Regions from separate parts of the Streptomyces ficellus genome, predicted to be linked through region 4. Evidence: riboswitches for the same ligand, from Rfam matches in the RefSeq annotation. Region 4 holds a riboswitch; each other region holds the start of a gene.

Region 1 (7,401 bases), 5.0 Mb from region 4:
TTGAGCCGCACGCCGGGCGCCGTGTTGATGATGCCGAACGCGTTGGGGCCGATGATGCGCATGCCGTACGAGCGTGCCCGGCGCACCAGTTCACGCTGGCGCTCCCGGCCTCCGGCGCCCTGCTCGGCGTAACCGGCCGTCAGGACGACCAGGCCCCGCACCCCGTGCTCGCCGCAGTCGGCGACGGCCTCCAGGACCCGGTCGGCCGGTACGGCGACGACGGCGAGGTCGACGGGCTCGCCGATCTCGGCGACGGAGCGGAAGGCGGGCACCCCGTCCAGGGAGGTCGTCGTCTCCGGCAGGGCGCGGTTGACGGCGTACGTACGGCCCGTGTACCCGGCTTCGAGGAGGTTGCGCAGGACCGTACGGCCGACTCCGCCGGGGATGCGGCCCGCGCCGACGACCGCGACGGAGCCCGGGGCGAGGAGCCGCTGCACGGACCGGGCCTCGGCGCGCTGTTCGCGGGCCCGCTGGACGGCGAGGGACCGGTCGGTGGGTTCGAGGTCGAGGTGGAGGCGGACGGCGCCGTCCTCGAAGCTGCGCTTCTGGGTGTAGCCGGCGTCCGTGAACACCTTGATCATCTTGTTGTTGGCGGGGAGCACCTCGGCGGCGAACCGCCGGATGCCCCGCTCGCGCGCGACCGCCGCGATGTGTTCGAGCAGGGCGGAGGCCACCCCCCGCCCCTGGTGGGCGTCCTGCACCAGGAAGGCGACCTCCGCCTCGTCGGCGGGGGCGGTGGCGGGCAGGCCCTGGGCGTTGATCCGGTCGTAGCGGACGGTCGCGATGAACTCGCCGCCGACGGTGGCCGCGAGGCCGACCCGGTCCACGTAGTCGTGGTGGGTGAAGCGGTGCACGTCCTTGGCGGAGAGCCGGGGGTAGGGTGCGAAGAACCGGTAGTACTTCGACTCGTCCGAGACCTGCTCGTAGAAGCTGACCAGGCGTTCGGCGTCATCCGTGGTGATCGGCCTGATCCGCGCGGTGCCGCCGTCCCGCAGCACGACGTCGGCCTCCCAGTGATCGGGGTACACGTGTTCCGGCTGATCCGACGGGGTCCGCATGGGCCCCAGCGTACGGTGCGGGCGCCGGTCGCGGAGGTGCTGTGGACAACGCGGGGGACAACGCGGGGCGAGGCGCGCCGACCGGCGGTCGTGGCCCCGTGAAGGCCGGTTCGAGCACCCTGTGGGACGTGAGAGACTGGATTCGACAACTGGTCTAGACAACCGCCGAGACTCGAAGGGCAACACCATGGCTGAGCGCCGCGTCAACGTCGGCTGGGCCGAGGGCCTGCACGCCCGCCCCGCCTCCATCTTCGTCCGCGCCGCCACGGCCTCCGGCGTCCCCGTGACGATCGCCAAGGCCGACGGCAACCCGGTCAACGCCGCGTCGATGCTCGCGGTGCTGGGCCTGGGCGCGCAGGGCGGCGAGGAGATCGTGCTCGCTTCGGACGCGGAGGGCGCGGACGCCGCCCTGGACCGTCTGGCGAAGCTGGTCGCCGAGGGGCTCGAGGAGCTCCCCGAGACCGTCTGACCCCTCTCCGGCGCCGAGCGGAGTCGTCAAGCGGAGTCATCGAGCGGAGTCGTCCTCCCGGAAACGGGCGGTTCGGCTCCGCTTTCGTCCGTCCGGGGCGGCATGGGCTTTCGGCGCTTTTCGGCGGACCCGGAATTGCTCTGGGTGCTCATCGGGTGCGAATTTCTCCCTCTCCTTTACCGGAGCGCTGTTAATTCCGGGCACTCGCGGTGTTTACGCGATGTTGCGAAGTCCTCACCACGGTCCCACCACCCGCATTCCCCGGCGTGCGGCGCAGCCGGTACGCGGACAGGGACCGCTCGACGTGGCGGGCGGTGAGCGCGCGGGCGCGTTCGGCGTCGCCGCGGGCCACGGCGTCCACGATGGCGCCGCGCTCCGCCCACGCCTCGACCGGCCGGGCGGGCTCCTCGGCCACGTACATCCAGGCGATCTTGTGCCGGAGCTGGGTCAGCAGCGCCGACAGCGCCGGGCTGCCGCACGCCTGGGCGAGCGTCTCGTGGAACCAGCCGCCCAGCGACCCGAGGTCCTCTCCCGGGCCGCGCCGCGCCCGCTCCTGACCCAGCCTGACCAGGCCCCGCAGCACCTTCAGGTGGGCCTCGGTGTGCCGCTGGGCCGCGCGCGCGGCACCCAGCGGCTCCAGCAGCGTCCGCATCTCCAGCAGGTCGGCCGCCTCCTGCTCGGTGGGCTCGGCGACGCACGCGCCGGCGTGGCGGCGGGTGGTCACGAAGCCCTCGGACTCCAGGGTGCGCAGCGCTTCGCGGACCGGGACGCGCGAGACGCCGTAGCGGCGGGCCAGCTGCTCCTCGGTGAGGCGGCTGCCTCGCGCGAACACGCCGATGACGATGTCGTCGCGGATCGCCGTGCACACCGAGTGCGCCGGAATGCGCATACCAGAACCCCCACATTGTTCCGCGCGAAACGACTCTGTTGAGCAGCTGTCGAGTAACTCTATTGGTGACTCTATGGCAAAGACCCTATTCCCGTGGGGTGCGATTCCGGCGAGCACCTGGAATCGGGGGCCCTGTTGGCCGAAAAGCCCCCGCCAGGGCGTCCGGCAGACGTCCTGGCGGATGTCCGGGCACGACGACGGCCCCGGTCCGAAGAGGAACCGGGGCCGTCGCCGCGCTGGCAGAGAGGTGGGTCAGACGTTGACGCCGTGCGAGCGGAGGTACGAGATGGGGTCGATGTCCGAGCCGTAGTCGGCGCCGGTACGGGCCTCGAAGTGGAGGTGGGGGCCGGACGAGTTTCCGGTCGAGCCGGAGAGGCCTATCTGCTGCCCCGGCATCACGCTCTGGCCGACCGAGACGCTGACCGAGGCCAGGTGGCCGTACTGGGTGTACGTGCCGTCGTTCATCTTGATCACGACGTTGTTGCCGTACGCACCGCCCCAGCCCGCCTCGACGACGGTGCCCGCGCCGACGGAGACCACCTGGGAGCCCGAGGCGGCGTGGAAGTCGATGCCGGTGTGGCTGCCGGAGGACCACATGGCGCCGCCGGTCTGGTAGCCGGTGCTGACGTACGTGCCCGAGACGGGCAGCTGGAAGGCGTTGAGGCGCTTGCGCTCCGCCTCGCGGTCGGCGCGCTCCTTGGCGTCGCGGGCGGCCTTCACCCGGGCCTCGGCCTTGCGCTTCGCGTCGGCCTCGGCCTTCGCCTGGGCGGCGGCCTTGGCGGCGGCCTCCTGGGCCTCCAGCTCCTGGGCGGCGGCCTGGGCGTCGACCTGGTCGGCCAGCGTGTCCGTGATGACCGCCTGGTTGAGGCCGGTGTCCTCCAGCGATCCCGGAGCGGCGTCCGGGGCGGCGGCGAGCGCCGGGGAAGCGAGGGTTCCGATGACGCCGGTGGTGGCGAGGGCCGCGACTCCGGCGACGTGTGCGCTCTTGCGGCTCAGACGGCTCGGGGCACGGTGCTTCCCGGTGGCACGGGTGAACGCCATGAAGCGGCTGGTCCTTTCCTTCCTTCTCGCCTACCGGGTTAGCTGACGGGTTCGGAGCAGGAAGGTCTCCTACGGGCCCCTCCGCACGGGTGCGAAGGCGTCCGATTCACCCCAGGGACTTCATGGGTCCCCGGCTCCCCAGGCTCGCGCCTGACGGGGACTCGGCGATGGCTGCCCGGTGCCGCGGGTGCGGCGGGTTCCGGTCGGACAGCGCACTAGACGCTAAGCGGCCGATCTTTCAATCACCAAACAGACACGGTTTTTTGTAGCGCACGCCACAGGGCAGACACCTAGCCTCCGCAACAAAGCGGACATATGGATGGGCCCGGAAAAGACCTGCGAAGGAGCCGGCGAGGAGGCCACGGCCACCGGCGCACAGACCAGGACACCGGGCACCGGGCACCGGGGCGGGCAGCGGCTCACCCGGCGCCGGATCGTCGCTCGTGTTCGGGCGCCACGGATCGTTCACAGGGCCCGGACCGTTCGCGAGGCCCGGATCGGACCGCGGAACAGGGCGGACCCCGGCATCGGGCGATGCCGGGGTCCTGGACGGGCCGTCAGGAGACGCCGCGTCAATCAGCCGCCTACGACGGTCACTTCACCGATGCCCAGCGCCTCGACGGGCTCCTTGATCTCGGACGCGTCCCCGACGAGGACCGTGACCAGACGGTCCACCGGGAAGGCGCTGACGACCGCCGCGGTGGCCTCCACGGTGCCCGTCTCCGCGAGCCGCGCGTACAGCTGCGCCTGGAAGTCGTCCGGGAGGTGCTGCTCGACCTGGTCCGCGAGGGTGCCCGCGACGGAGGCGGCCGTCTCGTACTTGAGCGGCGCGACACCCACCAGGTTCTGCACCGCCGTCTCGCGCTCGGCGTCGGTCAGACCCTCGGCGGCGAGGGTGCGCAACACCTTCCACAGGTCGTCGAGCGCCGGGCCCGTGTTGGGCGTGTCGACCGAGCCGCTGATGGCGAGCATGGCCGCCCCGCCGTCGGGGCCGGAGAGCAGCACCTGGCCGAAGGCCCGCACGCCGTAGGTGTAGCCCTTCTCCTCGCGCAGGACCCGGTCCAGCCGGGACGTGAGGGTGCCGCCCAGGCAGTAGGTGCCGAGCACCTGGGCCGGCCACAGGCGGTCGTGCCGGTCGGGACCGATGCGGCCGATGAGCAGCTGCGTCTGTACGGCGCCGGGGCGGTCGACGATGACGACGCGACCGGTGTCGTCGGCCGTCACGGCCGGTACGGGGCGGGGCTCGGCGCTGTTGCCGGTCCAGGCCCCGAGGGTGTCGGCGAGCACCGCGTCGAGGTCCACGCCGGTGAGGTCGCCGACGACGACCGCGGTGGCGGTGGCGGGCCGGATGTGCGCCTCGTAGAAGGCGCGTACGGCGGCCGCGTCGATCCGGGCGACGGTCTCCTCGGTGCCCTGGCGGGGGCGGGACACGCGCGAGTCGGCCGGGAACAGCTCCTTGGAGAGCTGCATGGCGGCGCGGCGGGCCGGGTTGGCGATCTCGTGCGGGATCTCGTCCAGCCGGTTGCGGACGAGGCGCTCGACCTCGCTGTCGGCGAAGGCGGGGGCGCGCAGCGACTCGGCGACCAGGCCGAGGGCCTTGCCCAGGCGGGAGACCGGCACCTCCAGGGAGACCCGTACGCCGGGGTGGTCGGCGTGCGCGTCGAGGGTGGCGCCGCAGCGCTCCAGCTCGGCCGCGTACTCCTCGGCGGAGTGCTTGTCGGTGCCCTCGGACAAGGCGCGCGCCATGATCGTGGCGACGCCGTCGAGGCCCTCGGGCTCGGCCTCCAGCGGGGCGGCGAGGAAGATCTCGACGGCCACCACCTGCTGGCCGGGGCGGTGGCAGCGCAGCACCGTCATACCGTTGCCGAGGGTGCCGCGGTCGGGGGCGGGGAAGGCCCACGGCTTGGCGGTGCCCGGCGTGGGCTGCGGGTGGAAGTCCATGGACGTCAGGGACACAGCGGCGTCGCTCACTGGTCGGCCCCCTCTTCTGCCTGGTCGCTGTGGTCGGTGCTGAGCGGTTCGTAGACCAGCACGGCCCGGTTGTCGGGGCGGAGGCGGGCCTTGGCGACCGCCTGCACCTCCTCGGCGGTGACGTCGAGGACGCGCTGGACGGCGGTCAGGGCGAGCTGCGGGTCGCCGAACAGCACGGCGTACCGGCACAGTTCGTCCGCGCGGCCGGCGACCGTACCGAGCCGGTCCAGCCACTCGCGCTCCAGCTGGGCCTGGGCGCGCTCCATCTCCTCGGGGGTGGGGCCCTCGGCGGCGAACCGGGCCAGCTCCTCGTCGACGGCCGCCTCGATGTCCGGCACCTCCACACCGCCGGAGGTCTTCACGTCCAGCCAGCCGAGCGACGGCGCGCCGGCCAGGCGCAGCAGGCCGAAACCGGCCGCAACGGCCGTGCGGTCGCGGCGCACCAGGCGGTTGTGCAGCCGCGACGACTCGCCACCGCCCAGGACGGTGAGGGCGATGTCGGCCGCGTCGCACTCGCGCGTGCCGTCGTGCGGGAGCCGGTAGGCGGCCATCAGGGCGCGCGCCGGGACCTCCTCCTCGACGACCTCGCGCAGCTGCTCGCCGATGACCTCGGGCAGCGTCCCGTCCCTGGGCGGCTGCTTGCCGTCGTGGGAGGGGATGGAGCCGAAGTACTTCTCGACCCAGGCCAGGGTCTGCTCGGGGTCGATGTCCCCGACGATCGACAGGACCGCGTTGTTCGGGGCGTAGTAGGTGCGGAAGAAGTTCCGCGCGTCCTCGAGGGTGGCGGCGTCCAGGTCGGCCATGGAGCCGATCGGGGTGTGGTGGTAGGGGTGGCCCTCCGGGTAGGAGAGGGCGGTCAGCTTCTCGAAGGCCGTGCCGTAGGGCACGTTGTCGTACCGCTGGCGGCGCTCGTTCTTGACGACGTCCCGCTGGTTCTCCATGGACTCTTCGTCGAGCGCGGCGAGCAGCGAGCCCATCCGGTCGGCCTCCAGCCAGAGCGCGAGCTCCAGCTGGTGGGCGGGCATGGTCTCGAAGTAGTTGGTGCGCTCGAAGCTGGTCGTGCCGTTGAGGGAGCCGCCGGCGCCCTGCACCAGCTCGAAGTGGCCGTTGCCCTGGACCTGCTTCGAGCCCTGGAACATCAGGTGCTCGAAGAGGTGGGCGAGGCCGGTGCGGCCCTTGACCTCGTGGCGGGAGCCGACGTCGTACCAGAGGCAGACCGCGGCGACCGGGGTCAGGTGGTCCTCGGAGAGCACCACGCGCAGGCCGTTGGCCAGGCGGTGCTCGGTCGCTGTCAGGCCGCCGGAGCCGGCCTGGGCTGTGGCCGTGTGACCCATGGGCATGTACGTCCCTTCGATCGCTATGTGCAAAAGTCCAGCTGCGGGCCGCTGCGGAAGTCCTGCCACTGTATGCGGCTGCTGCGCCCTGCCGCGGACCGCTGTGGAAGTGCTGCCACTGTATGCAAGCGGACTGACACCCCGCGAAGTTCCCGGATCCCCGTGGCGTCCCTCTTCCGGGTCGCGGTCGGCGTTGTCAGTGGGACGGTCCACAATGGGCGTCGTCAGATCAACCTTGTTGGTGAAGGAGCCGCAGCCGCGATGGCCCGCCGCAGCACGAAGACCGCGCAGCCCGACGACTTCGAGGAGAAGATCCTCGACATCGACGTCGTCGACGAAATGCAGGGCTCCTTCCTCGAGTACGCGTACTCGGTGATCTACTCCCGGGCCCTGCCGGACGCCCGTGACGGCATGAAGCCGGTCCACCGCCGCATCGTGTACCAGATGAACGAGATGGGTCTGCGGCCGGAGCGCGGCTTCGTCAAGTGCGCCCGGGTCGTCGGTGAGGTGATGGGCAAGCTCCATCCGCACGGCGACGCGTCGATCTACGACGCCCTGGTGCGCATGGCGCAGCCGTTCTCGATGCGCCTGCCGCTGGTGGACGGGCACGGGAACTTCGGCTCGCTGGGCAATGACGAC
Region 2 (7,401 bases), 3.8 Mb from region 4:
CCTGAGCCCGGGGGCCGCCCGGCCCCTACAGCTTCTCGACCGGCGCGTACCGCAGCAGGAGCCGCTTCGGCTTCTCGTCGCCGAAGTCGATGGTCGCCTGCGCGTCCGCGCCCGCTCCCGTCACCGCCATCACCGTGCCCAGACCGAACTGGTCGTGCGTCACCCGGTCCCCGACCGCCAGCGAGATCACCGGCTTGTCCGTCGTACGCCGCGTGGCGAAGCCGGAGGGGCCGGCGGACCGCGAGCGTGACGACAGCGAGGAGGACAGCGACGACGCGATGCCGGACACCGGGCCGGACGGCTTGGCCGTCGCACCCGTGCGCTTCCACTCCAGGTACGCGCCGGGGATCTCCTCCAGGAACCGCGACGGCGGGTTGTAGGAGGGCTGCCCCCACGCGCTGCGCATCGTCGACCGCGTCAGGTAGAGCCGCTCGCGGGCGCGGGTGATGCCCACGTACGCCAGGCGGCGCTCCTCCTCCAGCTCCTTGGTCTGGCCGAGGGCGCGCATGTGCGGGAACACGCCGTCCTCCATGCCGGTCAGGAACACCACCGGGAACTCGAGGCCCTTGGCGGTGTGCAGCGTCATCAGCGTGATGACGCCGGAGCCCTCCTCGTCCTCGTCGGGGATCTGGTCGGAGTCGGCTACCAGGGCGACCTGTTCCAGGAACTCGGCCAGGGTGCCGGTACCTTCGCCCTCGCCGCGGTCCTGCTCGAACTCCAGGGCGACGGCGGCCAGTTCCTGGAGGTTCTCGATACGGGTCTCGTCCTGCGGGTCGGTCGAGGCCTGGAGTTCGGCCAGGTATCCCGTGCGCTCCAGGATGGCCTCGAGGACCACCGCCGGGCCGGCGCCCGAGTCGACGACGGTGCGGAGCTCCTCCATGAGGGTGTTGAACCGCTTCACCGCGTTCGCCGAGCGGGCCGCCATGCCGTACGCCTCGTCGACGCGGCGCAGCGCCTGCGGGAAGGTGATCTTCTCTCGCAGCGCCAGCGCGTCGACCATCGCCTCGGCGCGCTCACCGATGCCGCGCTTGGGGACGTTGAGGATGCGGCGCAGCGGGACGGTGTCCTCGGGGTTGGCCAGGACGCGCAGGTAGGCGAGGACGTCCCGGACCTCCTTGCGCTCGTAGAAGCGGACGCCGCCGACGACCTTGTACGGCAGGCCGACGCGGATGAAGATCTCCTCGAAGACACGGGACTGGGCGTTGGTCCGGTAGAAGACCGCGACGTCACCGGCCTTGGCGTCGCCCGCGTCCGTCAGCCGGTCGATCTCGTCGGCGACGAACTGCGCCTCGTCATGCTCGGTGTCCGCGACGTACCCCGTGATGCGGGCGCCCTCGCCGGCGTTGGTCCACAGGTTCTTGGGGCGGCGGCTCTCGTTGCGCTCGATGACCGCGTTGGCGGCGGAGAGGATGGTCTGCGTGGAGCGGTAGTTCTGCTCCAGCAGGATGGTGGTGGCGTCCGGGTAGTCCTCCTCGAACTGGAGGATGTTGCGGATGGTCGCGCCGCGGAAGGCGTAGATCGACTGGTCGGCGTCACCGACGACGCACAGCTCGGCCGGGTCCAGGTCCTCGTACCCGGTGCCGACCAGCTCGCGGACGAGCGTGTACTGGGCGTGGTTGGTGTCCTGGTACTCGTCGACCAGGACGTGCCGGAAGCGGCGGCGGTAGTGCTCGGCGACGTCCGGGAACGCCTGGAGCAGGTGCACCGTCGTCATGATGATGTCGTCGAAGTCCAGGGCGTTGGCCTCGCGCAGCCGCGCCTGGTACATCCGGTACGCCTCGGCGAGGGTCTTCTCAAAGCCTCCCCCTACGCCTTCGGCGTGGGAGGTGCCCCCAGCGGCCTGGTCGGCGAAGGTCTCCTCGTCGATCAGCTCGTTCTTCAGGTTGGAGATCTTGGCGCTGAACGACTTGGGCGGGAACTTCTTCGGGTCCAGGTCCAGGTCGCGGCAGACCAGCGCCATCAGCCGCTTGGAGTCGGCGGCGTCGTAGATCGAGAAGGACGAGGTGAAACCGAGCTTCTTCGACTCGCGGCGCAGGATGCGGACGCACGCGCTGTGGAAGGTCATGACCCACATGGCGTTGGCGCGCGGGCCGACGAGCTGCTCGACGCGCTCCTTCATCTCGCCGGCGGCCTTGTTGGTGAAGGTGATCGCCAGTATCTGGCCGGGGTGGACGTGACGCGTGCCGAGGAGGTGGGCGATGCGGTGGGTCAGCACCCGGGTCTTGCCCGATCCGGCACCGGCGACGATGAGCAGCGGGGAGCCGGTGTGCACGACGGCGGCGCGCTGCTGCTCGTTCAGCCCCTCCAGCAGCGCGGCGGGGTCGACGACGGGACGGTGGGCGCCGTCGCGGTAGTGGGTGTCCCGGGGCGGGGGAACGTCGAAACGGTCCCCGAAGAGGTCGTGCGGGACCTCCTCCGCGGCCGGGGCGTCCCCGGGGCCCTCGGAGTCCTCGGGCGGCGGCGGGGGCTCCTCGGAGTGGTTCCGGAGGTCCGCCAGGAAGCTGTCGTCAAAGAGGCTGCTCATCGCCTATCGAGTCTAGGCGGCCCCACTGACACCCGTGGACGAACCGCGAACCGGCCCGATTCGTCACCCTCCGTACCGAGTCGGCGACATCACGCCAAGGTCACGGAAACGTATCGGGCATATCGAACATCATCCTTCACAGCACCACCACAGGTTGGCTAGCGTGCTCGCCCAGGCGGTCCGTTTTCTCTTCGGCGAACCACGCCAGTCGGATCGCCCACGCCGAATTCGTGCTGCCCTCGGGGCAGTTCGGAACCGGGGACCCACACGCACGACCGAGGTGAATCGGCCCGCAGCCCCTCGGGCACGGCCGTAGGGCACCTTCCGTTCCGCCCGAACCTGACAGCTAACCCGGTAGGCGGTCCACGGAAGGAGATGCCGGCCTTGGCGTCGCATCGCAAGCCGCGCGCACCGCGCACCTTGCAGACCCTGCATGCCCACTCCCCCGCCGTCGGGGTCACGACGGCCGCCGCCCTGGCCTCGGTCACGCTCCTGTCGTCACAGAGCGCGACCGCCGCACCCCGGACGGACGGACCGGCCACGCCGGTGAGCGACCCGGACAGCAAGCCGGACGGCAGGCCGACGGTCGAGGAGGTCCAGAGAAAGGTCGACGACCTCTACCGGCAGGCGGGCACGGCGACGCTGCAGTTCCCCAGGATCCCCAAGGCCACGGAAGCCCCGGCCCCGCAGCGGCGCGAGGCCGGCCGGACGGCCGACGGCGCCGCGCGGCGTACGGAAGCGCCGAACGGGTCCCGTCGCGCCCTCGGCGCCCCCGAGGCCGCCCCGTACCGCTCGGGCGGACCCGGCCCGGCCGCCTCGCTGACCCTCGCGGACGACCCGCAGGACTCCGTGGACCGGACACAGCTGATGGACCGGACGCAGCTGATGGACCGGCTCACCGACCGGGAACCCGAACCGCTCACGCCGTACGAGCCGCCGGCGACGGCAGCCACGGCGGCAGTCGCGGCCGGGACCTGGGGCGGAGAGGAGCAGCGGCCGGCGGCGACGTCGGAGCCGGACACCCTCGCCGCCTCGCAGGCCTCCCTACGCACCACCAAGCAGACCGTCCAGCGCAAGCTTGCCGAGGCGCGGGCCCTGTTCGCCCGGCTGACGGCCGGGGAGCGGGTACGGGCGGAGATGCCGTGCGTGAACCTCGGCCAGGCGCCCGGCCAGGAGCCGGGCTTCACGCAGGCGCACGCGCCGGACCTGGGCTTCACGCAGGCGCAGGCGCAGGCACAGGCGCCGGGGCCGGCGCCGGCGGGCGTGGGGCTGGACGGCGGCAGTGGTCCCACGGCCAAGGCCCGCGAGGTCCTCGCCTTCGCCGAGGCCCAGATCGGCAAGCCGTACGTGTGGGGCGCGACGGGCCCGAGCTCGTACGACTGCTCCGGGCTCACCCAGGCCGCGTGGCGGGCGGCGGGGGTCTACCTGTCGCGCACCACGCGGGAGCAGGTCATGGAAGGGCAGCGGGTGGCCGTGGAGGACCTGCGCCCGGGGGACCTGGTGTTCTTCCACGACGACGTCAGCCACGTCGGGATCTACCGGGGCGACGGGAAGATGATCCACGCGCCCAGGCCCGGTGACAGCGTCCGCGAGGAGTCGGTGTACTCCATGCCCGTGCACAGCGCCGTGCGCCCGGCCTGACCCGAGGCGGACGAACGACCCCGGCGGGCACGGCGGGCGCGGCGGGCCTGACGGTTCCGCCGGGCCCGCCGGCCGGCGGTCAGGTCCAGAGCGTGGCGATGAAGATGTTGGCCACCGTCAGGCCGCCGACCGCCCCGAAGAACGCCTTGTCGACCCTCTCCTCGTCACGCTTGACGTAGACCAGGGCGAGGATGACGACTAGGACCGCGAGCTTCACACCGATCTTGACGTTGTTCACGGCCTGGTCGTCGGCCTGGTTGAGGCCGACCAGGGCCACGCCGGTGACCAGCATGGTCAGGGCGCCGTGCAGCATCGCGGGGCTGAAGCGCGCCGTTCCCTCACCCATCGCCTTCATCTGGGTCAGGAAGCCGCCCAGCAGGCTGGCGATACCGATGACGTGCAGTGCGACGAAGACATTGATGAGTGCGTCCATGGGCCGCACCCTAACCGGGGCCATATCACCGGCCCCCGGCCAGGGTTGCCTCAACGGTCGCATCGGTCGCGGCTGATACGGAATGCGGGATTCCGAGCGTGCCCGCTCCGGCGAATTCGTTCGTGAACCCTCACCTGGGGCCAATTGCGGTCATGCCGCCGCCGGGCCGTGACCTCCAGGTTTAGCGTCCTCCCCCAGACCCACCCCCGGCGAAGGGAAGTGACCGCCCTCGTGGCAGCGCACCGGAAACCCAGGCAGCACCCGCTGAGCGGCCGTGCCGCCGTCACCCTGGCACTGGCCGGGGCGGCCACCGCCACCGCCTTCGAGGGTTCCGGACACGCCGAACCCCGCCAGACGCCCGCCCAGGTCAGGGCACAGGCCGACCGGCTGTACCAGGAGGCCGAGGAGGCCACCGAGAAGTACAACGGCGTCAAGGAGGAGGCCGAGCGGGCCGAGGCGGCGCTCAAGGCCCTGCGCGACGAGGCCGCCCGCCGGACCGCCCGTCTCAACGCCGCCCGCGACGCGCTCGGCTCCGTGGCCACCGCCCAGTACCGGGGTGGCGGCCTCGACCCCGCCGCCCGGTTCCTGCTGTCCAGCGACCCGGACGCCTACCTCCGCAGCGCCGCCGTCGCGGACCGGGTCGGGGACCGCCAGGCCGCGGCGGTCGGCGCCGCCGCAGGCCAGGCCGCCGAACTCGCCAGGCTGCACTCCGAGGCCACGGGCCGGCTCCGCGACCTGGCCGCGCGGCGGGCCGAACTCGCCCGCCACAAGGCGACGGTCCAGGACCGGATCGGGGCCGCCGAGAAGCTCCTCGACCGGCTCACCGCCGCCCAGCGCGCCGCCTACGACGGCGGTTCCGCCGGGGCCGGCGCGGCGACCGGCCCGGCGCCCGTCGGCGCCGCCGCCCCGGTGCAGGGCACGCGCGCCGCGCAGGCCGTCGCGTACGCGTACGGCGCCCTCGGCAAGCCGTACGTGTGGGGCGCGACCGGCCCGGGTTCGTACGACTGCTCCGGGCTCACCCAGGCCGCGTGGCGCTCCGCCGGGGTGGCGCTGCCCCGCACCACCTACAGCCAGATCGACGCCGGCCGACGGGTGCCGCGGTCCGCGCTGGCCCCGGGCGACCTGGTGTTCTTCTACTCGGGCGTCAGCCACGTCGGGCTCTACGTCGGCGACGGCAGGATGATCCACGCGCCCCGGCCGGGCGCCCCCGTCCGGATCGCTCCGATCGACGAGATGCCGTGGGCGGGCGCGACGCGCGTGGCGTGAGCCCGCCGCCGCGTCTCTCCTGCGCCCGAACCCTACGGGCGGCCGCCGACGGACAGGGTCCCCGGGCCCGCCCCGACCGGATCGCCCGCGCCACCCGCGCCGCTCCCGGCGCCCGCGCCCGTGTCCGTACCGGCGCCGAACCCCTCACCCCGGTCCGCGCCCGCGCCGCCGTCTCCGCCCGTTCCCGCGCCCGCGTCCGTCTCCGCGTCCTGGGCGGTCTCGTCCTGGGCGGTCTCGTCCTGGGCGGTCTCGTCCTGGGCGGCTCCGGCGCGTTCGGCGCGGTACTGCTGTGTCAGCCACTGGAAGGCCGACGGCACCTCCCGCACCCAGGTGCTCGTGCGGTGGCCGCCGTAGACCTGCCGGACGTCGATGCGCGTCGGCGGCTTGGACACCTCTCGCAGCGCGACGCCCTGCTCGTAGCCGTCCGCGCCGTCGCCGGTGAGCAGCAGCGTGACGCGGGGCGGCACCTGGGCGGTCTTGAGCATGGTGAGCGGGTTGTGGGCGTGCCGCAGTCCGGGGTCCTTGCCGGTGAGCGAGGACGGCTCGGCGGCCGGGTCGTTGTAGCCGGACAGGCTGATGCCGAACCGGTAGCGGTCGGGGTGGGCGATGGCCAGCTTGGTGGCGCAGTGGGCGCCCGACGAGAAGCCGGCGACGGACCAGCCGTCGGCCGTGGTCGCGGCGCGGAAGTTGTCGGTGACCATCTTGCGGACGTCGACGCTGAGCCATGTGTCGGCGTTGATCTTGCCGGGGACGTTGGCGCAGCCGGTGTCGGTGTGGCCGAGGAGGTGGCTGCGCGGCGCGACGAGGATGAACGGCTCGACCGTTCCGTTGCGCATCAGCGGTTCCAGCTGCTCGTTGACGTGCATGCCGACGAACCAGGACTTCGGGGAGCCGGGGAAGCCGGAGAGCAGCTCCACGACGGGGAACTTCCGGTCCTTGTGGGCGGGGTCGTCGTACTGCGGCGGGAGCCACACGTACACCTCGGCCTGCACGCCGGAGATGCCGCCCTTCAGGACGGCCCTGCGGACGCCGGGCCCCATGGCGGGGTCGTCGACGGGTGCGAAGGTCTGCTTGACCTTCGGCAGGTCGGCGATGCGCCGGCCGCCGAGCCCGTCGGTGCCGAGGTCGATGGCGGAGTCGACGTGGTCGCTGGTGCCGAGCAGGTCGTCCCAGCTGTCGTAGAGCCCGTTGACGTTGTTCACCGCGACGAAGACCACCAGGATCGCGGTGATCTGCGCGAAGGCCAGCATGCCCAGCCGCGTCGCGCCCCGGACGACGGCGGGGCCGCGCACACGGCTCCACAGCGCCAGCGGCAGCAGGACGGCGACCACGGCCAGCACGGCCGCGGTCACGAAGAAGGGAGTACCCGTCAGGCTCATCACGGTGAATAGGAGGGGCCCACCGCCGTACTGGTTGCCACTCCTATGTGCCGTTTATCTCACAATTGGCCACACGGATGCCCGGTCCACTCACCCGGCCCGCCCGGGTTTCCGGTCACACCAGGCGACGGGCGGTCGCCCAGCGGGTCAGCTCGTGC
Region 3 (7,401 bases), 5.7 Mb from region 4:
CCGTCGTCGAGGACAACGTCCGCAGCGGCGGCGTCGGCTGGGCGGTCGGCCAGGCGCTGCGGGACGCCGGCACCGACGTACCCCTGCGCACCTTCGGCATCCCGGAACAGTTCCTCGCCCACGCCAAGCGCGGCGAAGTGCTGGCCGACATCGGACTCACCCCGGTGGAGATCGCGGGGCGGATCAGCGCAGCCCTGGCAGGCAAGGAGAACGACGCATGAGCAAGAAGTTCGATCTGGCCGCACTGCTCGCCGAGCGCGGCACCGAGGGCTACGAGCTGCACGCCCGCCACCTCAATCCGCAGCTGCCGCGGATGCTCCAGACGATCGGCTTCGACAACACCTACGAACGCGCCGAAGGCGCCTACTTCTGGGACACCGAGGACAACGACTACCTCGACATGCTCGCCGGCTTCGGCGTCATGGGCCTCGGCCGCCACCACCCCGTCGTACGCAAGGCCCTCCACGACGTCCTCGACGCGGAGCTCGCCGACCTCACCCGCTTCGACTGCCCGCCCCTGCCCGGACTGCTCGCCGAGCGGCTCCTCGCCCGCTCGCCGCACCTGGACCGGGCCTTCTTCTCCAACAGCGGCACGGAGGCGGTGGAGACCGCGCTGAAGTTCGCCCGGTGCGCCACCGGCAGGCCCCGCGTCCTGTACTGCTCGCACGCCTTCCACGGACTGACCACCGGCTCCCTCTCGGTCAACGGTGAGAGCTGCTTCCGCGACGGCTTCGACCCGCTGCTGCCCGACACCGCCATCGAGCTGGGCGACCTGGACGCGCTGGAGCGGGAGCTGAAGCGCGGCGACGTGGCCGCGTTCATCGTCGAGCCCATCCAGGGCAAGGGCGTGCACGAGACCCCTCCCGGGTTCCTGCGCGCCGCGCAGGACCTGCTCCACCGGCACAAGGCGCTGCTCATCGCCGACGAGGTCCAGACCGGCCTCGGCCGGACCGGCGCCTTCTACGGCTACCAGCACGAGGACGGTGTGGAGCCGGACCTGGTGTGCGTCGCCAAGGCCCTGTCGGGCGGCTACGTGCCGGTCGGCGCCACGCTGGGCAAGGACTGGATCTTCAGACGCGTCTACTCGTCGCTCGACCGGACGCTCATCCACTCGGCCAGCTTCGGCTCCAACGCCCAGGCCATGGCGGCGGGGCTCGCGGTCCTGTCCGTGATGGACGACGAGGAGATCGTGGCCAACGCCCGGCGGACCGGTGAGCAGCTGAAGTCCCGGCTCGCCGCGCTGGTCGACCGCTACGAGATGCTGCACGAGGTGCGGGGCCGAGGCCTGATGATCGGCATCGAGTTCGGCCGCCCGTCCTCGCTCGGCCTGCGCGGCCGGTGGACCATGCTCCAGGCGGCCCGCAAGGGGCTCTTCGCCCAGATGGTCGTGGTCCCGCTGCTGCAACGGCACCGCATCCTCACCCAGGTCTCGGGCGACCGCCTGGAGGTCATCAAGCTGATCCCGCCGCTGATCATCGGCGAGCGGGAGGTGGACCGTTTCGTGGCGGCGTTCACCACCGTCATGGACGAGGCGCACAGCGGCGGCGGCCTGATGTGGGACTTCGGCAAGACGCTGGTCAAGCAGGCGGTCGCCAACCGCTGAGCCCCTGTCTCCTGCCCGCCGCCCTCTGCCTCCTGCCTCAGGGGCAACCGGCTTGCCTCTGAGGCAGAAGCCTGGCGCAATGGAGCCATGAACACCTCTCCCGCACCCTCGCCGGACTCCGGGTCGCCGGACCCCGGGTCGCCGTACCCCGGGTCGCCGGACGCCTCATCGCCGGCGGAGGAGAACGAAGGCGGCGGCGCGCTGCCGGACGTCGCGCCGCAGCTGCGGGCGTTGCGCAGGCGCCGGGGGCTGACCCTGGAGGCCGCCGCGCGGCGCGCCGGGCTCTCCCCGGCCCACCTGTCCCGCCTGGAGACCGGCCGCCGCCAGCCCTCGCTGCCGATGCTGCTCGGGCTGGCCCGTACCTACGGCGCGACCGTGTCCGAGCTGCTCGGCGAGGTGCCGCCCGAGCGCGACCCCATCGTCCGGGGCGGCCGGGCCGAGCCCGCCGAGGCGGACGGCTGGATCTACCACCAGGCCGGCGGCCCCGGGCGGGCGATGCAGGCGCTGCGCGTCCGCGTGCCGTATGCGGCGCCGGGCGACCTCGTGCGCGTACACCCGGGGGAGGAGTGGCTGTACGTCCTCGACGGCCGGGTGCGGCTGGCCCTCGGTGAGGCGGTGCACGTGCTCGACCCCGGGGACAGTGCCCACTTCGACTCGCTGACCCCGCACCGGATCGCCGCGGCGACCCGGGCCGGGGCCGAGCTGCTGTTCGTCCACACCCTTATGCAGAGCGCCGCGGCGGACCTGTGCCTCGGCACGGACGCCCACCGCCGCTGACCGGCGGCGGGCGTGGGGCTCAGCCCTGGTCGAGGAGCCGCTCGCGGAGCCGCTCGCGCGTCTCGGGGCTGATTTTCAGGCCCTCGGTCAGGTACCGCTCGGTCGAGCCCCAGGTCTCCTCGATCGTGGTGAAGGCCGCCGTCAGGTAGTCGATGCGGGCCTCGAAGAGCGGGCTGAGCAGCTCCATGACCTGGGGGGACATCGCGGCGGGGGAGGTGTCGCTGCGGCGCACCTTGTAGCGGCGGTGCGGGTCGTTGGACTTGAGGTAGTCCTCCTCGATCGCGTCGCGCTCGACGCCGACCGCGAGCAGGGACACCGCTATGGAGAGCCCGGCCCGGTCCTTGCCCGCCGCGCAGTGCATCAGGGCGGGGACGCTGTCCTCGGCGAGCGCGTGGAGGACCCGGCTGTGCTCGGCGGTGCGCTCCTTGATGATCATGCGGTACGAGGCCGTCATCCGGGCCGCGCCCTTGCCGTCCGCCAGGATGGAGCGCAGCTGGTCGAGGTCGCCGTCCCGGACCATGGTCCAGAATTCCGCGCCGTCGGCCGGGTCGGAGAGCGGGATGTTCACGTTCCGTACGCCCGGGAGCTCGACGTCCGGACCTTCCAGCTTCTGGTCGGCGGCGTTGCGGAAGTCGAAGATCGTGTGCAGACCGAGACCAGCGAGGAAGGCGGCGTCCGTGCCCGTGGCGTGCGCGAGGTGGCCGCTGCGGTACAGGATCCCGTGGCGCACCCGCCGGCCGTCCACCGTCGGAAGCCCGCCGACGTCACGGAAGTTGCGCACCCCGGTCAGCTCGGGCTCTGTCGACGGGACCTGCGGCAGCTCCTGCGTCACGGGGGCTCCTCCGTGTCTGCGGTCGGCGTCCGCCGCCGACGATGTTCGCGATCCGACGATACGACATCGGTGCGTCGGGCAATCAATCTCCGTGCGCGTCGCACATCCGTTGCCCTTCCCATGGTCGCGGGGGGTGGACGAGCCCGCAGCCGGGCCGTCGCGGCCCATGGACCGGAGACGGTAGATGCGCTTCTGTCCCACTTCGTAGGTCTTCGATGGTGTTCGTGAACCCGGCGCTGCGCGGACCGGGGCTGCCGCATCCAGCCGCCTACGCGGTGGGATTGGCAAGACTCGTCAGCTAATGGCTGTTCTGTCCGTATTGGGTGATTGGGTATAACGTGCCCTGGTCGCCCGGGAGATGGCCGGAGCCACGTGAGCAGCGTCATAACTGTGACCGTCCGTGGCGGGACACCCTCCACAAATTCCGTGCCCACAGCGGGAATTCATGATCCCTTGTCCACGGAGGGTGACCGGAATTCCCGGGCTTCACCACCGCCCGGAATGCGGTGGGGAAATCAGCGGCTTGTTCACGCCGACCCCACTCGCTTACGGTCTCGGCAATCCGGCCGGACCGCCGAATCCTGCCACCGGTCGGAATTCGCACCCACCCACGCGTGGCAGGAGCGGGGGACCCAGGTAGTACGCCGACCCGGATTTCCGGGACCGGCTCGGGGTGAAGTCGCGTCCATGACGCGGCCGGACAACTCCAGTCCGAACCCGACAGCTCACCTCGCAGGCGCCGGAGAGGAAATCGCCATGCCCGCGAAGGGTAAGCACCGCCGTCCCAAGTCCAGCACCATCACGCGTGGTTTCGTCGCCGCCGGTACGGGTGGCGCGGCCTTCGCGCTCCCGCTCTTCGGGGCCACCGGCGCGCACGCCGCCGAGCAGGCCGCCCCCGCCGCCGCGCCGCAGGCCGTGACCGCCGAAGCCGCCCAGGCCGCCCCGCAGAAGGCCGCGCCGCGCACCTACACGGTCGTCTCCGGCGACCACCTCTCCAAGATCGCCCACAACAAGAACGTCAAGGGCGGCTGGAAGAAGCTGTACCAGGACAACCGCCAGGTCATCGGCGAGGACCCGTCCCTGATCATCCCGGGCATGGAGCTCACCCTCGGCGCCAAGTCGAAGGCCGCCCCCGCGAAGGCCGCCCCGGCCAAGCCCAAGGCGGACGACCGCGACGAGAGCCGCGCCTCGCGCTCCGCCGCCAAGTCCGAGGCCCCGGCCCAGTCCGCCCCGAAGACCAGCGGCTCCGGCTTCACCGCCCCGGTCGACGCCGGCGTCAGCACCTCCTACCGCGCCTCCGGCTCCAGCTGGTCCTCCGGCTACCACACCGGTGTCGACTTCTCGGCCTCCTCCGGCACGACCGTCAAGGCCGTCGGCGCGGGCACCGTCGTCTCGGCCGGCTGGAGCGGCGCCTACGGCAACGAGGTCGTCATCAAGCACGCCGACGGCAACTACTCGCAGTACGCCCACCTCTCCTCGCTGTCCGTCTCCTCCGGCCAGTCGGTGAGCGGCGGCCAGCAGATCGGCCTGTCCGGTTCCACCGGCAACTCCACCGGCCCGCACCTGCACTTCGAGATCCGGACCAGCCCCAACTACGGCTCGGACATCGACCCGCTTGCGTACCTGCGCCAGCACGGCGTCTCGCTCTGACGCGAACGTTCCTCCGCCCGGCACCGCGTCCCGGTGCCGGGCGGAGTCGTATTCCGCGCTTGGGACAATCTTGACCGGTGGCAAACATCACCCCCCGTCAACCCCTCCTTACGGTCGCGTAGGTCACATCTCCCGGTGAAGGATGTGCTCCCGTGGCAGACGATTCGACATTCAGAGACCGTGACGTATTCGGGTCGTACGCGGCGATCGGTGACAGCTTCACCGAAGGCGTCGGAGACCCCGGCCCCGACGGAACGTTCGTCGGCTGGGCGGACCGTCTCGCGGTGCTGCTCGCGGACCGGCTGCCGGAGACCGAGGGATTCCGGTACGCCAATCTCGCCGTACGCGGACGCCTCCTCGACCAGATCGTGGCCGAACAGGTGCCGCGGGCCCGGCAACTCGCCCCGGACCTGGTGACCTTCTGCGCCGGCGGCAACGACATCATCCGCCCCGGCAGCGACCCCGACGAGGTCGCCGAACGCTTCGAGCGCGCCGTCGCCGACCTGACGTCCGTGGTCGGCACCGTCCTGGTCACGACCGGGTTCGACACCAGGACCGTGCCGGTGCTGCGCCGGCTCCGCGGCAAGATCGCCACGTACAACGGGCACGTGCGCGCGATCGCGGACCGGTACGGGTGCCCGGTGCTGGACCTGTGGTCCCTCAAGACCGTCCAGGACCGGCGCGCCTGGGACGACGACCGGCTGCACCTGTCTCCCGAGGGCCACACCCGGGTCGCGCTCCGGGCCGGCCAGGTCCTGGGCGTGGACGTCCCCGCCGACCCCGACCAGCCCTGGCCACCGCTGCCGCCGCGCGGCCCCCTCGAACTGCGCCGCGACGACATCAACTGGGCACGCGAGTACCTGGTCCCCTGGATCGGCCGCAGGCTGCGCGGCGAGTCGTCCGGCGACCACGTCTCCGCCAAGCGACCGGACCTGCTGCCCCTGTAACGGCGCCGGCCCTGCGGGGCGGTGCGGAGGACACCGGTCCTGACAGGTACGTGGCGCGACGTGAGGGTCACGCGGCGCGCCGGGCCGGGCCGGTGGCGCGCCCCGGGCTCCGGGCCTGCGCGGGCGTCGTCATCGGCGGGGCGCGTCCGGTGGGGCCGCGGGGCGGCCGATCTCGCGGGCGAGGGCCTCGTCGGCCCAGGCCAGCATCGCGGCGCGGGTGAAGGGCGCCGCGTAGGCGGTCATCTGGACGGCGAGGCCGTCGAGGAACGCGGTCAGCCGCCAGGCCGCGGCCGAGGGATCCTCGCACCGGAACTCGCCGGCCGCCGCCCCCTGCGCGATCACCTCGGTCAGCGCCGCCTTCCACTGCCGGTCCAGGTCCTGGGCGACCACCCGCAGCGCCGGTTCGCGCAGGGCCGCCGCCCAGCCCTCTATCCACAGCCGCCACCCCTTGGCCCGGCCCGTCGGGGCGTACCAGTGCACGGCCGCGCGCAGCCGGCGGGTGGCCGTGGTCCGGCGCCCCAGCAGCCGGCGCAGGTGCGCGAGGTCGCCCTCGGCGGCGTACGCGAAGGCGGCCGCGACGAGCTTCTCCTTGGTGGAGAAGTGGTACAGCACCAGCGCGTTGCTCACGCCCAGCGCGGAAGCCACGTCGGCGATCCGCACGGCTGCCACACCCCGTGCCTCGATCTGCTCGACGGCGGCTCGCAGCAGCTCCTCGCGCCGCTCGGCCACGCTCAACCGCACTCTGCCCACGCCGCCACCCTAGGTCGTGTCCGTCAAGTCTCGCCTGGCCCGTGACGCCCTGCACGCACTGTCGCCGCGTTGTCGTCGGTCGCCATGGCTCCGCCATGTCTCCCTCCTCCGCCTTGCGACAGCACGCACCGGACGCCACGGCCCCCGCCCTCCGGGCGGACGCCGATACTTTCCGGACACTCCCCAGGTCGTGTCCGTGGAGCACCGTCGGGCTTCGCTCGCCCCGGACCCCGCGCACGCCAGGCCACTCCCCACCGGGGCCCGGGGCAGGCGCGGGGCAGGCGGCGGGTCAGCGGTGCCGCAGCTCGCACCGGTCCTTGAAGCCCTGGCTGGTCAGGCCCAGTGCGGCATTGGTCCGGGAGCGCATGTTCTCCAGCGCCACCATCGCCGTCAGCTCCACGAACGCCGCCTCGCCGAGCTCCTTGCGCAGCCGCTCGGCCAGGTCGTCCTCGACGGCCGGAGGGGTGGCCGTCATCGCCTCGGAGTACTCCAGCACGTCACGCTCCCGCGCCGTGTACGCGTCGCTGTCCCGCCACACCGGCAGGTCACGCAGCTTGCGCGGGTCGACGCCGTGCCGGGTGCTCTCCCAGTACCCGAAGTCCATGCACCAGCTGCACCCGATCTCGGCGGCCGACGCCATCACGGCCAGCGCCTTGAGGGTCGGGTCCAGGGCGTTCCACCGGCCGACGGCCAGCTCGAACCGCAGGGTCGTGCGCAGGACGCGCCCGTTGTGCCCGGCCGCGCGGACCGGGTCGAGGCCCATTCCGTAGGTGCGCTTCGCGTACCACTCGACTGCGCGGAAGAGCAGGGTGCGGGGCGGGGTGAGCGAGATGCGGGCCATG
Region 4 (7,401 bases):
GTCACCCCCGGAAAGCTCGTCCACGTGGTGTGGACCGAGCGCAACCGCGGCGCCGCCGTCCTCCTCGCCGGCCAGACGGTCGCCATCGGCCTCGTCATCGAGCAGTCCATCCGGGCCAGCGAGTCCGAACAGGGCCTGGGGCAGGGCCTGTTGAGCACGCTCCTGTACGGCCTCGCGGGGGTCGTCGTGATGACGCTGATCTCCGTCGTCGTCGGCCTGCTGACGCCCGGACGACTGGGCCACGCGGTGCTCGACGACAACGGCACGAGCCCCCACCCCGCCGCCTGGGTCCAGGCGGCCATGTACCTCGGCACGGCCTTCATGGTCGGCGCCGCCGTCTCGTGACCCCCGCGTGAGCACCACCGTCCTGGACCGCACCACCCCGTCCGGCACCTCCGGGAAGCCGGCCGCCCACCCGCGCGGCACGCGGTTCCTGCTGCTGCTCGCGGTGTTCGTCTGCGCCGCCTGCGGCCTGGTCTACGAGCTGGCGCTGACGGCGCTCGGCAGTTACCTCATCGGCAACTCCGTGATGCAGACCTCCGTGGTCATCTCCGTCATGGTCTTCGCCATGGGCATCGGGTCCCTGGCCGCCAAACCGCTCCAGCGGCGCGCGGTCGGTGCCTTCGCCCTCGTCGAGATCCTGCTCGCGCTCGTCGGCGGCCTGTCGGTCCTCATCCTGTACGTGGCGTTCGCCTGGCTGCGCCTCTACATGCCCGCCATGGTGGTCGTCTCGTTCGTCGTGGGCCTCCTCGTCGGGGCCGAGATCCCGCTGCTGATGACGCTGCTCCAGCGGATCCGGCGGCAGGAGGCCGGCAGCGCCGTCGCCGACATGTTCGCCGCGGACTACGTCGGGGCGCTGGTCGGCGGGCTGTGCTTCCCGCTGCTGCTCCTGCCGGCCTTCGGCCAGCTCAAGGGCGCGCTGGTGGTGGGCGCGGTCAACGCGGTGGCCGGCGTGGTCGTCGTCCTGTGGATCTTCCGGCGCGAGACGCGCCGGGTGGTGCGCAACGGCCTGCTGGCCGGCGCGGCCGCCGTCCTCGGCCTCCTGGCCACGGTGTACGTCCTGGCCGACGACATCGAGGTCACCGCACGCCAGCAGCTCTACCGCGACCCGATCGTCCACGCCGAGACCACGCCCTATCAGGACATCGTCGTCACCCGGTCCACCGCGTTCACCGGGCAGCCGGACACCCGGCTGTTCCTCAACGGCGACCTCCAGTTCTCCTCCGTGGACGAGTACCGGTACCACGAGGCGCTGGTCCACCCCGCCCTGTCGGGCAAGCGGTCATCGGTGCTCATCCTGGGCGGCGGCGACGCGCTCGCCCTGAGGGAGGTGCTGCGGTACGACGACGTCGAGCGGGTGACCCTGGTCGACCTCGACCCGGCGATGACCCGGCTCGCCCACGACTTCGCCCCGCTGCGCGCCCTCAACGACGACGCGCTCTCCGACCCCCGGGTCACCGTCGTCCACGCCGACGCCTTCAACTGGCTGCGGGACGCCACCCGGCGCTACGACGCGGTGCTCATCGACTTCCCGGACCCCGACACCGCCGCGCTGGCCAAGCTCTACAGCGTGGAGTTCTACCACCTGCTGGGCCGTGTCCTGACGCCGGACGGCCGCGTCATGGTGCAGGGTGGTTCGCCGTTCTTCGCGCCCAAGTCGTACTGGTCCATCGCCGCGACCATCGGTGAGGCCGGCTATGCGACGACCCCGTACCAGATCGACGTGCCGAGCTTCGGCAACTGGGGCTTCGTCCTCGCCTCACCGGGCGCCGGCAGCGCTCCGCCGCCGCTGCGCCTGGCGGCTCGTACGCCGCCGCTGCGCTTCCTCGACGAGGACGTCCTCGCGGCCGCCACCGTCTTCCCGGTCGACCGGCGCCGGCAGGACGTACGGGCGAGCACCCTGATGGACCCGGCGGTGCTGGAGTACACGCGCCACGAGTGGCAGAACTACTGAGCTGCCCCCTGGCAGCCCGGGCATGGTGCGTCATGGCCGTGGGCGTCGATCACCGTGCCCCACTCACCACAGAGGTGGCAGTTGCGGGCCAGAGCGATGTTTGTTCGGTGTGCTGGGGTGGGAAGAGTCGGGTCGGCTTCGTGGGCCATGCGGGAAACTCCTCGTACAACGCGGTATGAGTGAGATTGTCATAGTCCGCATTTTTATGCAAGAGCCTGGTCGTTCGTCGGGTGCCACGCGCACGCCGCCGGGGCCGGCCGCGTGCGTGCGGACCGGCCCCGGGGTCGAGGTCGTGCGGGGTCGTGGCGACCCGGAGGGATCAGTACGGGCCGTTGACGTTGTCGATGGAGCCGTACCGGTCGGCCGCGTAGTTGCAGGCGGCCGTGATGTTGGCGACCGGGTCGTAGGCGTCGTTCGCGGTGCCCGGCACGTGGTACGCCTGGAAGGTCGGCGCGATGACCTGGAGGAGACCCTTCGACGGCGTGCCGGCCGCGGCGTTGGAGTCCCAGTTGTTGATCGCCATCGGGTTGCCGGACGACTCGCGCATGATGTTGCGGTGGATCCCCTCGTAGCTGCCGGGGATGTTGTGCTGCTTCATGATGTCGAGCGCCTCGCGGATCCAGCCGTCGAGGTTGTTCGCGTACGTGGTGGTCTTGGCGACGGCCTGGGTGGCGGTCCGCGCGGCGGAACGGTCGGCACGCTCGGGCGCCGAGGCGCGCTCGGCCGCGGCCTTGCCGCCGATCGTCAGCTTGAGGCCGGGGCGGATCAGGGACGGGTCCGCGCCGACGGCCTTGCGGTTGTCCTCGTACAGCTTCTGCCAGCCGCCGCTCACGCCGTGCTCCTGGGCGATGCCGGAGAGGGTGTCTCCCGCGACGACGGAATAGGTGGCGGGGGCCTTCGCGGGCGCGGCGGCCGGGGAGGCGGCGGTGACCGCCTGTGCCACGGCGGGCGCCGTGCTGGGCGCGGCCTCGGCGGCGGTGGCGCCGATCATGGGGAGCGCGAGTGCGGCGCCGCCCGTGCCCGCGGCGACGAAACGGCGGGCGAGCGGGTTGCTCTTCGGACGACGGTGCTTACCCTTTGCGGGCATGGCGAATTCCTCTCCGTCGCCTGCGAGGTGAGCTGTCGGGTTCGGGCTGGAGATGCCCGGCCGCGGAATCACCGCGACTTCACCCCAAGCCGTTCCGGTGTGTACCGGACCGGCGGCTTACCTGGTTCCCCCGCTCCTGCCGTGCGTCGTTGAGTGGGTGGGTGGAAATTCCGGACGGCGGCAGGATTCGGCGGTCCATCCGGATTGAGGGGACCGTAAGCGAGAGACGCGTGAGGGAACAAGGCTCGGATTTCCCGGCTCTTCCGTCACGGGTCGGGTGGCAGAGTGTCAACTTTGCTGCAAACCCACGGAAATCCGGCCCCGGAACGCCAGCACGCCCTCGTTGCGCGGTGATTCTTATCACGCCGCCCGAACCGCATACACAAGTTGCTTATGTATGGAGCGATATGGACTTTGCGGTCGCTGGCGGCAAAAGGTGCATGCATGGACTAAAAGGGACGCATGGTGCGCGAGGAGGGCGTGGGTGGCGGTCCGATCGCCGTCGAACGCCGGTTACTCGCGAGGAACGCCGGCCGTGAACTAGGGTGAGCGCCCCGATCGGCTCCCCCTCCGGATCCCAGGACAAAACGGTCCTGTTCAGGCCTGATCGAAGGACGTCCTGCCAACCAGGACGCACAAACGCAGCGCAGGGCGACGTGGTGTCGGCAACTCCGCCAGACGTCGGCTCCGTACGGGCCGACATGTCCACGTCTTGTCATCCGGGACGCACGGCGAAGGCCCCTTCTCTCATTCACCTACCTCGCGAAGGCAAGGCAGAGATGGCACGAGTCCCCCGACAGCACTCCGGGAAGCAGCCGCATCCCGTCGACGAGTTGCTTCCCCTCCCCAAACTCACCCTCTACGGTTTCCAGCACATTCTCGCGTTCTACGCCGCGGCCGTCATCGTCCCGGTACTCCTCGGGAACGCCCTGGGTCTCTCCCGCGAAGAGCTGGTCTACCTGATCAACGCGGACCTGCTCACCTGTGGCATAGCGACGATCATCCAGGCGCTCGGTGTCTGGAAGGTCGGCGCGAAACTCCCCCTGGTGCAGGGCGTCACCTTCACCGCCGTCTCACCCATGGTGGCCATCGGAATCGGCGCCGGCGGCGGAACGGCCGGCCTGCTGGTCGTGTACGGCGCGGTGATCACGGCCGGTATCGCCACTTTCCTCTTCGCGCCCTTCTTCGGGAAGCTGGTGAGGTACTTCCCGCCGGTCGTCGTCGGCACGATCCTCACCATCATCGGAATCACCCTGATCCCGGTGGGTCTCCAGAACGCCGCCGGTGGCGCCCACCTCATGGGCGACCCCTCGTACGGGTCCGGGAAGAACCTCGCGTACGCGCTGGGCACCCTGCTGCTCGTCCTGGCCGTGGTCCGCGTCGGCAAGCCGTTCCTCAGCAGCCTCGCCGTACTCATCGGGCTGGTCGCCGGCACCGCCGTGGCCTGGCTCCTCGGCGACGCGCACTTCGGGGCCGTGGCGGACGCCGACTGGTTCGGCGTCAGTACGCCCTTCCACTACGGGACACCCGAGTTCGAACTGCTCCCCGTCGTCGCGATGGTGGTCGTCATGCTGATCACCATGATCGAGACGACCGGCGACGTGTACGCCATCGGGGAGATCATCCGCAAGAAGGTCGACAGCGACACGGTCACCCGCGCCCTGCGCGCCGACGGCGTGGCGACCGTTCTCGGCGGCGTGCTGAACTCGTTCCCCTACGTGGCCTTCGCCGAGAACATCGGCCTGGTCAGGATGTCCCGGGTGATGAGCCGGTTCGTGGTGGTCGCCGCCGGTGTCTTCATGATCGTGCTCGGGCTGCTGCCGAAGGCCGGAAGCCTGGTCGCCGCCGTTCCCCACCCGGTGCTCGGCGGAGCGGCGATCGCCATGTTCGGCCTGGTGGCGGCGGTCGGTATCCAGATCCTGGGCAAGGTCGACCTCCGTGAGGAGCGCAACGCCCTCGTCCTGGCCGTCAGCCTGGGCGCGGCGTTCCTCCCCACGACGGTCACACCCTTCTTCGACCGCATGCCGGACGACCTCAGGGCCGTCCTGGACAGCGGTATCACCCTCGGCGCCCTCACGGCGATCGCGCTGAACCTGTTCTTCAACGCGTTCACGCGCCGCAAGGCGATGGAGATCGACTGGGACGACTACGAGGACGGCGGCGCCGCCGCGCCGCCGCCCACCTCCATGAGGGCCACCGCCCACTGACCGGCGAGCGGCCGGCGGCCGGCCCACGGTGGCCGGCCGCCCGGGCTCAGCGGCCCCGCGCGTCGAACGGCGGCTCCTCGCCCACGTCCCCGACGAGGTCCCAGAAGTGGTCGACCAGCCGGTGGAGGTAGGCGGAGCGCTCCGCGGCGACCTCCTTGAGGCGGGAGTCGTCGTTGCGGGCGACCAGATGGCCCATGTACCGCTTGGAGAACTCCGCGAACTCCGTGTGCATCGTGCGCAGCGCGCCGCCCACCAGGGTCTCGTTGACGACCACCAGCTCCGCCACCGGCGCCACGTGGGTCTTCCAGCGCCCGTCGACCGCCGACCGCAGGTGGCCGGCCAGCTCCTCGCCGCGGCCCATGATGCCCACCAGCTTCCGCAGCGACAGCCCCAGGGCGTCCACGAGGGCCCTGGTCTGCCGCAGGTCGCCGTCCCAGTACCGCTCCGACTCCGCCGCGCGGTACTCGGCCGGGTCCATGCCGATGCGGTACGCCAGCCGCTCCACGCTCAGCTGCCGGGCCAGCCGGTGCTCGGCCAGGGTGCGCGGCTCGACGCCCATCAGCGTGGTCGGCGGGCACCACAGCACATCGGCGAGCGCGAAGAGCTGGGGCTCCGAGGGCGGGTGGGAGCCCTGCTCCCACGCGAGGACCAGGTCGGGGTGGACCGGGATGCCGCAGGCGGCCATGGCGTGGGCGACCTCGGCGGTGCTCAGGCCCACCCGGGCCCGCGCGGCTCTGGCTTCCGCCGGGGAGAACGGAGTGCTGTACACGAAAGGAACACCTCGCTGCACCCGGCGAGCGTGGGGCGCTTGGGGGAGAGGGAAACGGTGGACCAACATCCAGGAGCGGGCAGATTAACAGATGGCCACCCGGCGCAAACGGCCGTTTTTCCTTCGATGCCAAGGTGAAACGGGTGGTGCGGGTTGTGAGGCGGGGATGCATATGCCGAATGGTGCCTGGATCGAAGGAAGTCGTCCGTTAGCCGGAAGCTCCCGGCCGGTAGTCGGACGCCGCGCCCCTCATCGGCCCCGCCGCCTCCCCGGGAAAGGGGAGCGCCGACGACGTCGTCGGGATCGGCACGCACATCGACGACCCGGCCTCCGGGCGGGCCGCCTCCGGCCTCCTGCACCGGATGATCACGCGGACGCCGGCGACGGGCGGCGGCCGACCCCGCTCGCGTCCGGCCCGTCACCTTGCCCCGCCGCCTCCTTCTCCGCGCCCGCCCGCCGGGGCCTGGCGCGCACGTGCATCCGCTCACCCTGCCGGCCGAAGAGACTGAGGACCTCGACGGGGCCGTCGCCCGTACTGCCGAACCAGTGCGGCAGCCGGGTGTCGAACTCGGCCGCCTCGCCCGCGCCCAGCACCAGGTCGTGCCCCGACAGCACCAGGCGCAGCCGCCCGGACAGCACGTACAGCCACTCGTACCCCTCGTGGGTGCAGGGCTGCGGGGTGCACCGGTCGGGCGGCAGCACCATCTTGTACGCCTGCTGCGGGCCGGGCTGGCGGGTCAGCGGCAGCACGGTGGTGTTGCCGTGCACGGTCCTCGGGGTGAGCCGGACCCGCGGGTCGCCCACCTCGGGCGCGCCCACCAGCTCGTCCAGCGGCACCTGGTGGGCCTGGGCGATCGGCAGCAGCAGCTCCAGGCTGGGGCGGCGCCCGCCGGATTCCAGCCGCGACAGGGTGCTCTTGGAGATGCCGGTGGCCGCCGCGAGCGCGGCCAGGGTCACCCCGCGCCTGGTCCGCAGGCGCTTGAGGCGCGGCCCGACCTCGGAGAGGGTCCGGGCGATGGCGTCCGACTGTTCTTCCATGCCGTCCATTCCACCCCGGCCGCCCCGGCAGCGGCAAAGGGTGTTGTCGTTCCGGCAACAGCGGCGCCCGCCCGTCACCAGGAGATGTCGTCGAGCAGCAGCTCCATCGGCTGCCGGGGCCCGGCGGTGGGGGACTGCTCGGTCCACATCACCTTGCCCGTGGGGGTGTAGCGGGTGCCCCACCGGTCGGTGAGCTGGGAGACCAGGAACAGGCCGCGCCCGCCCTCGTCGGTGGTGGCCGCCCGCCGCAGGTGCGGGGAGGTGCTGCTGCCGTCGGACACCTCGCAGATCAGGCAGCGCTCGTACAGCATCCGTACGTGGATCGGCTCGGAGCCGTAGCGGATCG

The links. Region 4 has a riboswitch for cyclic di-AMP ahead of EIZ62_RS29930 (LysM peptidoglycan-binding domain-containing protein). Riboswitches for the same ligand answer to the same signal wherever they lie in the genome.
Region 1: it holds a riboswitch for cyclic di-AMP, as region 4 does, so the genes downstream of both, EIZ62_RS07300 (M23 family metallopeptidase) here and EIZ62_RS29930 (LysM peptidoglycan-binding domain-containing protein) in region 4, are expected to answer to the same signal.
Region 2: it holds a riboswitch for cyclic di-AMP, as region 4 does, so the genes downstream of both, EIZ62_RS12430 (C40 family peptidase) here and EIZ62_RS29930 (LysM peptidoglycan-binding domain-containing protein) in region 4, are expected to answer to the same signal.
Region 3: it holds a riboswitch for cyclic di-AMP, as region 4 does, so the genes downstream of both, EIZ62_RS04260 (M23 family metallopeptidase) here and EIZ62_RS29930 (LysM peptidoglycan-binding domain-containing protein) in region 4, are expected to answer to the same signal.

The regions. Positions count from the first base shown of each region.
Region 1 covers NZ_CP034279.1:1,680,069-1,687,469, forward strand. Annotated here, with positions in the region: gene EIZ62_RS07285 (bifunctional acetate--CoA ligase family protein/GNAT family N-acetyltransferase) at 1-1,058, opposite strand, end outside; gene EIZ62_RS07290 (HPr family phosphocarrier protein) at 1,246-1,527, shown strand; gene EIZ62_RS07295 (GntR family transcriptional regulator) at 1,718-2,416, opposite strand; gene EIZ62_RS07300 (M23 family metallopeptidase) at 2,669-3,457, opposite strand; cyclic di-AMP (ydaO/yuaA leader) riboswitch at 3,471-3,634, opposite strand; gene EIZ62_RS07305 (M16 family metallopeptidase) at 4,034-5,428, opposite strand; gene EIZ62_RS07310 (M16 family metallopeptidase) at 5,425-6,768, opposite strand; gene EIZ62_RS07315 (DNA gyrase/topoisomerase IV subunit A) at 7,024-7,401, shown strand, end outside.
Region 2 covers NZ_CP034279.1:2,879,419-2,886,819, forward strand. Annotated here, with positions in the region: gene EIZ62_RS12420 (M23 family metallopeptidase) at 1-5, shown strand, start outside; gene pcrA (DNA helicase PcrA) at 26-2,524, opposite strand; cyclic di-AMP (ydaO/yuaA leader) riboswitch at 2,735-2,901, shown strand; gene EIZ62_RS12430 (C40 family peptidase) at 2,900-4,165, shown strand; gene EIZ62_RS12435 (hypothetical protein) at 4,245-4,598, opposite strand; gene EIZ62_RS12440 (C40 family peptidase) at 4,830-5,864, shown strand; gene EIZ62_RS12445 (alpha/beta hydrolase) at 5,897-7,243, opposite strand; gene EIZ62_RS12450 (LuxR C-terminal-related transcriptional regulator) at 7,359-7,401, opposite strand, start outside.
Region 3 covers NZ_CP034279.1:977,598-984,998, reverse strand. Annotated here, with positions in the region: gene dxs (1-deoxy-D-xylulose-5-phosphate synthase) at 1-221, shown strand, start outside; gene EIZ62_RS04275 (aspartate aminotransferase family protein) at 218-1,603, shown strand; gene EIZ62_RS04270 (XRE family transcriptional regulator) at 1,691-2,380, shown strand; gene EIZ62_RS04265 (tyrosine-protein phosphatase) at 2,400-3,212, opposite strand; cyclic di-AMP (ydaO/yuaA leader) riboswitch at 3,808-3,966, shown strand; gene EIZ62_RS04260 (M23 family metallopeptidase) at 3,969-4,862, shown strand; gene EIZ62_RS04255 (SGNH/GDSL hydrolase family protein) at 5,015-5,809, shown strand; gene EIZ62_RS04250 (TetR/AcrR family transcriptional regulator) at 5,939-6,559, opposite strand; gene EIZ62_RS04245 (carboxymuconolactone decarboxylase family protein) at 6,849-7,400, opposite strand.
Region 4 covers NZ_CP034279.1:6,648,895-6,656,295, forward strand. Annotated here, with positions in the region: gene EIZ62_RS29920 (DUF350 domain-containing protein) at 1-345, shown strand, start outside; gene EIZ62_RS29925 (polyamine aminopropyltransferase) at 353-1,954, shown strand; gene EIZ62_RS29930 (LysM peptidoglycan-binding domain-containing protein) at 2,274-3,041, opposite strand; cyclic di-AMP (ydaO/yuaA leader) riboswitch at 3,044-3,211, opposite strand; gene EIZ62_RS29935 (nucleobase:cation symporter-2 family protein) at 3,821-5,248, shown strand; gene EIZ62_RS29940 (helix-turn-helix domain-containing protein) at 5,295-6,017, opposite strand; gene EIZ62_RS29945 (helix-turn-helix domain-containing protein) at 6,384-7,055, opposite strand; gene EIZ62_RS29950 (SpoIIE family protein phosphatase) at 7,130-7,401, opposite strand, start outside.